2 regions of the Alteromonas sp. DY56-G5 genome follow, and region 1 is predicted to be linked to the other one. Evidence: predicted binding sites of a transcription regulator. Region 1 holds the regulator's gene; the other holds the start of a gene.
What was found. Region 1 encodes ArgR, which controls arginine synthesis, uptake and breakdown. Its sites were predicted from a motif close to ANTGAATANNTATTCANT; they were not measured.
Positions count from the first base shown of each region.

Region 2: gltB (glutamate synthase large subunit) is a predicted target of ArgR. The motif match lies at 3,136-3,153, and genes of this name have one in related genera.

Region 1 is NZ_JANHZQ010000014.1:58,599-64,185, forward strand. Features, by position in the region: gene NO989_RS09260 (TonB-dependent receptor) at 1-2,297, shown strand, start outside; gene NO989_RS09265 (type 1 glutamine amidotransferase domain-containing protein) at 2,486-3,169, shown strand; gene argR (transcriptional regulator ArgR) at 3,254-3,718, opposite strand; gene mdh (malate dehydrogenase) at 3,956-4,894, shown strand; gene ppc (phosphoenolpyruvate carboxylase) at 5,041-5,587, opposite strand, start outside.
Region 2 is NZ_JANHZQ010000011.1:32,188-37,774, forward strand. Features, by position in the region: gene arcB (aerobic respiration two-component sensor histidine kinase ArcB) at 1-1,635, opposite strand, end outside; gene NO989_RS07640 (N-acetylmuramoyl-L-alanine amidase) at 1,735-2,658, opposite strand; gene gltB (glutamate synthase large subunit) at 3,321-5,587, shown strand, end outside.

The sequences.
Region 1 (5,587 bases):
ACGATAAATTTGAATCTGTAGCACCGCTTAATCGTGGGCCTGCTGGGTCAGGCGCCGTTAATGAAGTTCCAAATATCACGCTAGATGATGTTGCCCAAGTTTCTCAAATCGTTTCTGACGTTTGGGGCTTTGACATAGGCAACTTCCAGAAAGACGATGTACAAGACGAGAAAGTTCTTGCAAATATCGATTGGAATATCAACGATGATCACCGCGCTAAGTTTACTTATATGCTTACCGACGGTAACTCAATCAATGAGCAAAATGGTAACAACTTCCTAGCGCAAGACGAAGTACTTGGCGCATCTTCTGCGTGGTATGACCGCTCAGAAAAGGTTGAAAGTTTCATTGCACACGTCTTCTCTGACTGGACTTCAGACTTCTCTACACAGTTCAAAGTAGCAAAAACAACGCAAGCTACAGGCCAAGAGTCGCTAAATGGTTCTGAGTTCCCTAACTTTGCCGTTTTCCTACGTGAAGTCGATGGCGATGAAAATTACTTGACGATTGGTCCAGACCGCTTCCGTCACGGTAACTCTCTTGATCAGGACTTCTTCCAAGTTAAACTAGTTGGTATTTACACAACTGGCGACCACATCATGAAGTTTGGTTATGAGCGTGAAGAAGTTGACGTAAATAACCTATTTGCACAAAACTCTGAAGGTTCATACCTATTTAACAGCCTAGAAGACCTTGCAAATGCTGAAGCTTCTGCGCTGCTTTACAATAATGCTATTACAAACGATGAGAACGACCTTCGTGCGATCTGGGGTTACAACTACAACTCACTTTACTTCCAAGATTCTTGGGAAGCGACAGCTGAGTTAACTATTGACGCTGGTATCCGTTATGACTGGTATGAAGCTGAAGGCTCTATCCGCGAGAACCAAAACTTTGTAGACCGCTACGGCTATTCAAACACCAATGATGTTGATGGGCTGGATGTAATTCTTCCTCGTGTGTCATTCCAGTGGTATGCGTCTGATTATACAACTGTACGTGGTGGTATTGGTCGCTTCTCTGGTGGGGCGCCAAGCGTTTGGGTATCAAACAGCTACTCAAATGACGGCGTAATTTCTGACAATTATCAAGACTTTGGTTCTGGTCAGACATACCAAGTTCCTACTACACCAGATGCTGCTACAGGCCAGTACATTCCACAGAACATTCTTGACCAGCTTGCTAACATTGACCCAGATGGCGATGTGAACGCGCTGGCAGATGACTTTGATATACCTACAACTTGGAAAGTAAGCTTAGGTGTTGCGCACGAGCCAGAGATGGAAGAACTAGAAGGTTGGTTGTTCTCTGCTGATGTGCTTTACAACAAGCTTGAAAATGCTACTTACTGGTATGATCAACGCTGCGAAAACCCAGTTAGTACAGCGCCTGATGGTCGTGGTGTTTATGACTGTAGCGAAGGTCCAGAAGCTATCGTAACAAGCTCAATTGATGAAGGTGATTCAATATTATACGCCTTGTCTGCTTCAAAAGCTTGGGATACCTCTTATGGCTCATTCGACTTCTTTACAAGTTATACTTATGCTGACGTAGAAGATATCGGCTATGGTACATCTTCAACTGCGACATCTAACTACTCCGACTTTGCTGCTTATGATCGTCAACAACCACAAGCTGGCACGTCTAACTTCCAGACCGAGCACCTTTGGAAAATGCGCTTCAATTGGAAGAAAGAGTTAATTGACGGCTATGAAACGACTGTTTCAATCTTTGCCGAGCGTCGCTCTGGCCAGCCTTATAGCTACACATTCGATGAAAACAACGCATGTGTGCTAGATGTTGGTGGTGGTCGTTGTGCGCGTGAAAGCCGTAACGATGATGCAGGACACCTGCTTTACGTTCCAGATGGCATCAATGATCCATTGTTTGCAGCAACTTCATTTGGTGGTGACCTAGCAGCTCAGCAAGAGTTCATCGACTATATTAATAGTTCAGAGCTAGCTCAGTACAAGGGTGGAATTGCTGAACGTAATGGCGACAACTCTCGCTGGTCAACAATCATTGATGTGCGTATTCAACAAGAACTACCAGCGCTTTACCCTGAGCATAAGTTGACGGTTTTCTTTGATATAGAAAACTTCGGTAACCTACTGAATGACGATTGGGGCCGCATCGAGCGTACTCGCTATGAATATGAGCGTGCTGTAGTTTCTGCAAATATCGTAGATGGTCAATATGAATATTTTGACTTGAACAGTGATTCACGTATTAAAAACCTAGAAGTGCTTGACCAATCAGTATGGCAAGTTCAGTTCGGTATTAAATACGACTTCTAATTACTTAGTTTAAAAAAGTTGTAGTGTTAGGTGCCACTCTCCTTAACAGGAAGTGGCACTTTTTTATGTCTGCGATTTATCTCACACACCTGTTACTTACCGCGCATAGCCTTTGCTTATGATCTAAGTCCCTCCACTACACGAATTAACTGACGAGAAAATTTTTTAAATGCTCGCAAGGAGGGCTTATGACAAAACGTATGCTAATGGTAATGACGTCTCATGAAATAATGGGTGATACGGGTAAGAAAACAGGCATGTGGTTAGAAGAGTTCGCAGCGCCATATTACGCATTTAAAGATCAAGACTATACGATTACCCTTGCGTCGCCAATGGGAGGCCAAGTACCTATCGACCCAAATAGCCTTGCAGATGATGCGATGACAGACGACGCAATAAGATATACAAAAGATGAACTGGCGCGAAGTGCAATGGCGTCGACCATACCGCTTGAAGATGTGCGTGCTGAAGAATTTGACGCCGTATTTTACCCGGGCGGTCACGGCCCTTTGTGGGACCTTTCTGACAACGCGCACTCGATTAAGTTAATCGAAGACACAATTGCAGCGAATAAGCCTGTTGGTGCAGTGTGCCACGCTCCAATCGTGCTTAAGGACGTTAAAACTCCAGATGGCAAGTACTTAGTTGATGGTAAACAGGTAACTGGATTTTCAAACAGCGAAGAAGCGGCAATGGAACTCACTGACGTAGTGCCTTACTTAGTTGAAGATGAGCTAGTCAAAAAGGGTGGAAAATATGAAAGTGCCGACGATTTCGCCGTAAAAGTGTGTACTGATGGCTTGTTGGTAACGGGACAGAATCCACCATCGTCACGCCCCGCAGCAGATGCGCTAATTAAGCTTTTATCTTAGGAAAGCTTCAGTTAATTACCGAGTCAGAAACCGCATCTTGTATGCGGTTTCTTATTTTTTGATTGTCAGCTTTTGGAGCCATGGCTAAACGTTTTCAAATAAATCTTCAACGCGTTGTCTTAATTCTTCAATTCTTGTCACGTCAGCAGGGGCAATAAAAATCGTGTCATCACCCGCAATCGTCCCTAATACGCCATCTTTTTTACTCAATGAATCAAGTAGACGAGCAATAAGCTGTGCAGCACCAGGGCTGGTTCTAATGATTACCATTACGTTGTTGTGAACGATATCCAGTACTAGCTGTTTAAGAGGGCTTTTAGCCGTAGGCATACCTAGCTCTGGAGGCAAGCAATACACCATGTCACCTCGGGCATTTCGCGTGCGTACCGCGCCGAATTTGCTTAGCATTCTAGAGATTTTAGACTGGCTGATATTGTCGAAGCCTTGTGCTTTTAATGCATCAACAATTTCACCCTGTGAACCGTAACTTTCTGCTTTAAGAATTTCTTTAAAAGCTTTGATGAGTAGCTCTTGTTTTGCGTTTGCCATTAGCGCTCTTTTCTTTTTTGAGGGTTATCGTTAGGAATTATATTTAGTATGCGTATATTGTGCCGTACAGGTAGACTTTGCGCAATTTCTTTGCATAATCATTCATGATAATGAATATCGAGATAAAATCGCCATAAATAACGTTAATAAGACGATCCGGTGATTGAGTTTTCCCCCGCGTTGCATTAGTGTGACGTTCCGTTTAAATACGTGAAGTAATCCCATAGGAGAAATGGTATGAAAGTAGCCGTGTTAGGTGCTGCCGGTGGTATTGGTCAGGCGCTGTCTTTGTTGTTGAAAACACAATTGCCAGCAGGTTCAGATTTAGCGCTTTACGACGTAGCGCCAGTTGTTCCTGGTGTTGCCGTTGATTTGAGCCACATCCCCACTGCGGTAAAAGTAACCGGTCACGGTAAAGATGACCTAGCTGATGCACTAACTGGAGCAGACGTTGTTCTAATTCCAGCGGGTATGCCTCGTAAGCCAGGTATGGATCGCTCTGATCTATTCAACATCAACGCCGGCATTGTTAAAAACCTAATCGAAGGTGTAGCTGATAACTGCCCGAACGCGTGTGTTGGTATCATCACTAACCCAGTTAACACTACTGTTGCTATTGCAGCTGAAACGCTTAAAGCAAAAGGCGTTTACGACAAGAATAAGCTTTTCGGTGTAACGACACTAGACGTTATCCGTGCTGAAACGTTTGTTGCTGAACTTAAAGGTGTAGACGTATCTTCTGTGCACGTACCGGTAATCGGTGGTCACTCTGGTACAACTATCCTTCCTCTACTTTCACAAGTTGAAGGCGTAGAGTTCACAGACGAAGAAGTTGCTAGCCTAACTACTCGTATCCAAAACGCGGGTACTGAAGTTGTTGAAGCTAAAGCGGGCGGCGGTTCTGCAACCCTATCAATGGGTCAAGCAGCGGCACGCTTCTGTCTATCTCTAGTTGCAGCAATGCAAGGTGAGAACGTTGTTGAGTACACTTATGTACAAACTGACGACAGCGACGACGCAGCATTCTTTGCACATCCAGTTCGCCTAGGCGCAAACGGTGTTGAAGAAATCTTGCCATACGGCGAGCTAAGCGCATTTGAAGAAAAAGCGAAAAACGACATGCTTGAAGGCCTACGTGGCGACATCAAGCTAGGCGTAGACTTCGTAAACGGCTAGTAACGCCTGAAGCGGATGTACTAGCATCTGCTAGAAAAGGCTGGATACGTTCTTACGTACCCAGCCTTTTTTGCATTTAAGACATTACAAAAAAAGCCTGCTCAATGAGCAGGCTTTTCATTATAACGTTACGCGTTCATTGGGCTCTAGCCTGTATTACGCATACCAATTGCAATACCCGCGATGGTAACCATCATGGCACGCTCTAGGCTAGTGTTTTGTGCATCGTCACCGGCTTTACGAATACGATCCAGAAGCTCAATTTGCAGGTAGTGAAGGGGCTGAAGATATCCTGCACGGATCTCCATAGACTCTTTACCCTGCGGGTCGTTCTTCATGATGTCGCCGTCACCGGTTATAGCCAACAGCGACGAGATGCTTTCTTTAAGCTCGCTACGCAATGCTTCACCAAAGTGTTTAAGCTCTTTGGGTACCAAGCGCTCATCATAAGCTTCGCTGATTCGCGGATCGGCTTTATGGAACACCATGTCCAGCATTGAAAGACGTGAACGATAGAACGGCCATTCGCTGAACATCTCGTTAACCACTTTTTCATTTTCCGGTGTCTTCACGCTATCGATAGCGCGCATAACGCCTAACCAGCTTGGCAGTACCAAACGGGTTTGTGCCCAGGCAAATATCCATGGAATCGCACGTAGGCTCTCAATACCACCTTGTGGCTTACGCTTCGCT
Region 2 (5,587 bases), on a different contig from region 1:
GGCTTTAGCGACCATGACGTTCAATTCAATATCTTCTACTAACAAGATATTGAGCCCTGTCACTTGAAGCTGCGCGACTTTCATCGGGCTATTAGAAATTTGAACTGGCAACACAATTTCAAAACGGGTGCCTTTACCCACTTTACTTGAAACGTGAATTTCACCTTTCATCAAGTCGACCATTTGCTTACAAATTGCCAATCCAATACCGGTACCTGTGGCCGATTGGTGGTCAGGGTGATCAACCTGATAGTACATGGCAAAAATCTTATCAATTTCGCTTTCAGGAATACCTACGCCCGTGTCTTCAATCACAAATGTTACATACGCCTTATCACCATCAGGTTTCGTCGATGAAACCGTTAGACTTACGTGACCTTTTTGTGTGAACTTCACTGCGTTAAACAGGATGTTCCATAATATCTGACGAAGGCGCGTACCATCTATTTCAACAAGACGGGGAAGCGGCTCGTTAATTGTCGTTTTAAGCTCTAGCTGTTTGTCGGCTGCAAGTAAACGAATAATGCTGCTAAGTTCTTCGGTAAAGTCTTTCAACGATATGGTTTTTAGACTCAGCTCAAGCTTATCTCTGTCTAACTTATCAAGGTCGATAATATCGTTAAAAATATTACCTAATGTTATAGCGCTGGCGTATATCGTACTTACCCAGTTAAATTGTTCTTCACTCAACTCCGTATCACGCAGCATACGGCTTAAGCCCACAATACCGTTTAGCGGTGTGCGTAGCTCATGACTTATGGTTGCGATAAAGCGAGTTTTGTCGGTACTTGCTTTTGCAGCAGCATTTTCAGCTTGCTTACGCTCAGTCATGTCTCGACCGAACGACAACAAGCCAAGGCGATTACCGTCTTTATCGAAGAAAGGTACACGCTTCATTTCGAAGTAACGACGACGTCCATCAGCAAAGCGAAGCCACAGCTCTTCTGTGATACTGGCGTTGGTTTCTAGAACTTCGTGATCACTCGCTACAATTTGGCGGGCAAGCTCTTCCTCATATACGTCTTTTGGCGTTAAGCCAAGCAGCTCTTGCTCGGTTTTGCCCGTCATAAGCTCCGCTATACGGTTACAACCAGCAAACCTGCCTTCTTCATTTCGGTAATATATTAAGTCTGGTGAGGCATCGATGATTGAACGTAACAAGGTTGATAAGCGGCGTGCTTGTGCTTCTTGTTCTGATTTATCCTGAATTTCTTTTTCTAAGTCTTTAAACAGCGCCTCACGCTCTTCTTGTGCTTGCTTGCGCTGCTCTATCTCGTGATTAAGCTGTCTGATGTTGCTTTGAAGTTCGCGGTTAAGAAAGACATCTTCTTCACGCAAACTTTCCAACTGGCTTACCACTTCCTTTAAGTTGGTACGTGAGTTTTCTAATTGCTTGATTAACTCACTAAAGAAATAAAGTACCCAAGGCGCAGATAACATGGTCAGTACTACAGCACTGATGAAGTCATCGGGCTGAACCTGGCTTCCCATGCTCACGCGAATTACGTATGAGCCCCCTAGCGTAAACACAAGCGAAAGAACAACAAACAATATGCTGAGCTTTAGAGTGCCAAAACGCTGAACAAATTGGGCAAAGCGAATTGCCCAAGAATCGTTTGGTGAATCTGAATGCATGTACGTCTAATTTAAGCTTATTTTGCGGTTATCCTATCAGGCTTTCCTCTTTTCGGGAATGCGGTTTGTCAAAGCATAACTCTGTGGCCCTGCTCAGAATTAGGATTTGAAAGGCGACTTTTCAGTAATTTCATTAATGTATTTGGTATTCACCCATCCTACCTTCGTGTAAGACACTTTCGCCCACTCCCCTCGCTTTTCCAGTATTTTTAGCACTTCGCCCTTATTCAAACCGTTCTCGACAGTTGGGTACGAAACATCTGGCCCTTTTCTCACATTCAGCGAATTGGCACTTACATTGGCCACCCGCTTTACAGGGCTAGCGAGATCCCGCTGAATTTGATCATGCGCCTCTCGCTGTGAATTCGAATCACTTGACTCAGTTGCCCACCTTTCACTATCACTTTGCAAAACAGCGGCTTTGAGTCTTTGAAGGGGAAAAGCGGGGCCAGGATCGACCTTTCGTGACGGCGCTATTTCTTCATGCCCGACGATAGTAGAGATGTTATAGTGGCTACACAGCGATAGCGTCCTAACAATTTGTACGTCGGTGTACTTGTGCCAATAGCCCATAGACTGTTGGTTAATGTGCTGGGCAGCTAATACTTCATTCTCGCCAAAAATTTCGCCAAACCAACTTTCAAAAGTGCCGTCTCCTCTAGCCTTAAGCTGGCCGGCATTGTCTAATTCAATGCCGATAGAGTACTGATTCAAGCCACTACGCCCCTCGTAATAACTTTCTCCTGCGTGCCACGCTATTTTATCGGTCGGAAGCATTTGAACAATGTCACCATTGCGTCCAACGGCAAAATGAGCTGACACACCGCTATCGGCATTGGTCAAGACATTCACCGAAGATGAAAGGCTACTACCGGCGGTAAAATGAATAACAATAGTATCGGGAGATCCAGATTGAAAACGCCCAGATGTATTAGGAGAAAGCCTGAAGGTGATATTGTCGCCAGTTAGAATATGATCATCTATACTAAATATAGGCAGTGGTGAAGCATGTAGTGTATTCATACAATAATCCTTATTGTCTTAACAGCACGCCACCACAGTGAATTTTTATTCTTCGCCTTTCACATAAGCGTACACTCAATTCCCACACAGGGCTCTCTATCAACATCCTTCAGCGCACCACGAGCCTTACCTGTGGTTAATTTTCAACCAATATAGCAAACTACTTATATTAGTGGAACCATAGCTTTACAAATTAATAAAAATACACCGCAAACCGCTACTGACAACATAAAACATCAATTTCAAAGCATATTTATTCATTAATAAAACGCAAATGAGAAGTAATATCATTTATAAGGGGTGAGTTATTCACTTTGCAATACTGATAACATTTTTGTTACAAACATAAATGACGACACGTAAGCAACTGATTAATAAACATTTAATTATATTTATACTAATTCACTATAAAGCTTATACTTTTAGCGTTTGATTTTAGTTTTTAATGTGGGTATTTTGTACGGCCCGCATCGCAATAATGCATAAAAATGCGGAAACGACTGGAATCCTCTAATAATAAAATAACGACAAGAAAGGCGCACGCCGCGAGCAATACCGCTCGCAGGCATAAAAGACGTCTAATAATGTTGTGATACGCAAACCTAGGCGCATCTACACGCAACGCATACCTTGCCCAGTCAAAAGGTTGAAGGAGTTAAGAGATGAGTTTATATAATCCCAATGATTCCCGGGACAACTGTGGGTTTGGCTTAATCGCTCACACTCATGGGGAAGCCAGTCATGAATTGGTAACTACTGCAATACACGGTCTTGACCGTATGCAGCATCGTGGCGGTATCGCCGCCGACGGGAAAACCGGTGACGGCTGTGGTTTATTACTACAGAAACCGGATGCGTTCTTCCATGCAATCGCCGAAGAAAATGGCTGGAAACTCAGCAAAAAATACGGCGTGGGCATGATTTTCTTAAGTCAGGACCCGGTACTTGCGCAAGCCGCGCGTGAAGTACTTAATGAAGAACTAGAAAAAGAAACACTTTCAGTAGTGGGTTGGCGCGAAGTGCCTGTCGACCACTCAGTACTGGGTGAATTAGCGCTAACGGGTGTTCCACAAATTGAACAGGTATTTGTGAACGCGCCAGCAGGTTGGAGAAAACGCGACCTTGAGCGTCGTTTGTATATGATCCGCCGCCGCGCTGAGAAACGTCTTGAGAAAGATCCCGATTTTTACGTAGCTTGTTTGTCAGGCTTGGTAACGATCTACAAAGGCTTGGTAATGCCAAAAGACTTACCTGCCTTTTATCACGATCTTGCCGATGAGCGTATGCAAAGCGCAATTTGCGTTTTCCACCAACGCTTTTCAACAAATACACTACCACGCTGGCCGCTTGCTCAGCCTTTCCGCTTCCTTGCGCACAACGGTGAGATTAACACCATTAAAGGAAACCGCGACTGGGCCATGGCACGTGCTGCTAAATTCGCAACGCCACTTATTCCAGATCTTAAAGATGCAGCCCCTTTCGTTAATACTGAAGGATCAGACTCATCCTCGCTGGATAACATGCTGGAGCTATTCTTAGCCGGCGGTATGGATTTATTCCGTGCTATGCGGTTACTTGTTCCACCCGCCTATCAAAACAACAAGACCATGGACGATGATCTTCGTGCATTTTACGAGTTTAACTCTATGCACATGGAACCATGGGACGGCCCAGCGGGTATCGTTTTGACTAACGGTCGCCACGTTGCCTGTAACCTTGATAGAAATGGTCTACGTCCTGCTCGTTACGTTATTACTAAGAACGGTTTCATTACCCTAGCCTCAGAAGTAGGTATCTGGGATTACGAGCAAGCTGACGTAATTGAAAAAGGCCGTGTAGGCCCAGGTGAAATGCTTGCTGTAGACACATACACAGGCAAAATCTGGCGCTCTACTGAAATTGATGAAGACTTAAAAGCACGTCACCCTTATAAAGAGTGGCTAGATAAGCATATTCGTCGACTTACACCAATTGAAAAGCTTGATGCGTCATTAATTGGTAAACGCGTGTTTGACGACGATGCCATGGCGGTGTACCACAAGCTACACGCCTACAGCTATGAAGAAATTCAACAAGTTGTAAAAGTACTCGCGAAAGACGGTCAAGAAGCTGTTGGTTCAATGGGTGATGACACGCCAATGGCGGTTATGTCCTCGCGCCAACGTACGGTTTACGACTATTTCCGTCAGCAATTCGCACAGGTTACTAACCCGCCTATCGACCCGCTACGTGAAAACCACGTTATGTCGTTGGCAACCTGTATTGGCCGCGAGCAAAACGTATTTAGCGAAACCTCAGGTTACGCTGACCGCGTATTGTTTGACTCGCCAGTGCTAATGTATACCGACCTTAAGCAACTGCGCGAATTTAACCCAGACAACTACTACTCAGAAGTCGTTGAGCTTCAATATGCGCCGCAAGAAGGTTTGAAGAAAGCCATCGAGCGCGTGTGTAACGAAGTCGAGATGCTGGTTAAAAACAAGCGTGCTGCGTTCGTTATTCTGTCTGACAGAAACATTAAACAAAATCGCTTGGTTATCCCTGCAGCGATGGCAGTTGGTGCGGTACAACGTCGCTTAGTTGAAAAGTCATTACGCTGCGATGCTAACGTTGTTGTTGAGACAGCAAGTGCCCGCGATCCACACCATTTCGCGGTGTTGATTGGCTTAGGTGCCACTGCGGTTTACCCATTCCTAGCATATGAAACTATTGAGCAGCTTTGTGAAAAAGGCGAGCTAGATATTTCTCCTATGCAGGCCACGTTGAACTACCGTAAGGGTATCAACAAAGGCTTGTACAAGATCATGTCGAAAATGGGTATTAGCACTGTTGCTAGCTACCGTAGCTCTAAACTGTTTGAAGCAGTGGGTATTAACAACGAAGTGATGAAGTTATGCTTTAAAGGTGTGACCTCACGCATTCAAGGTGC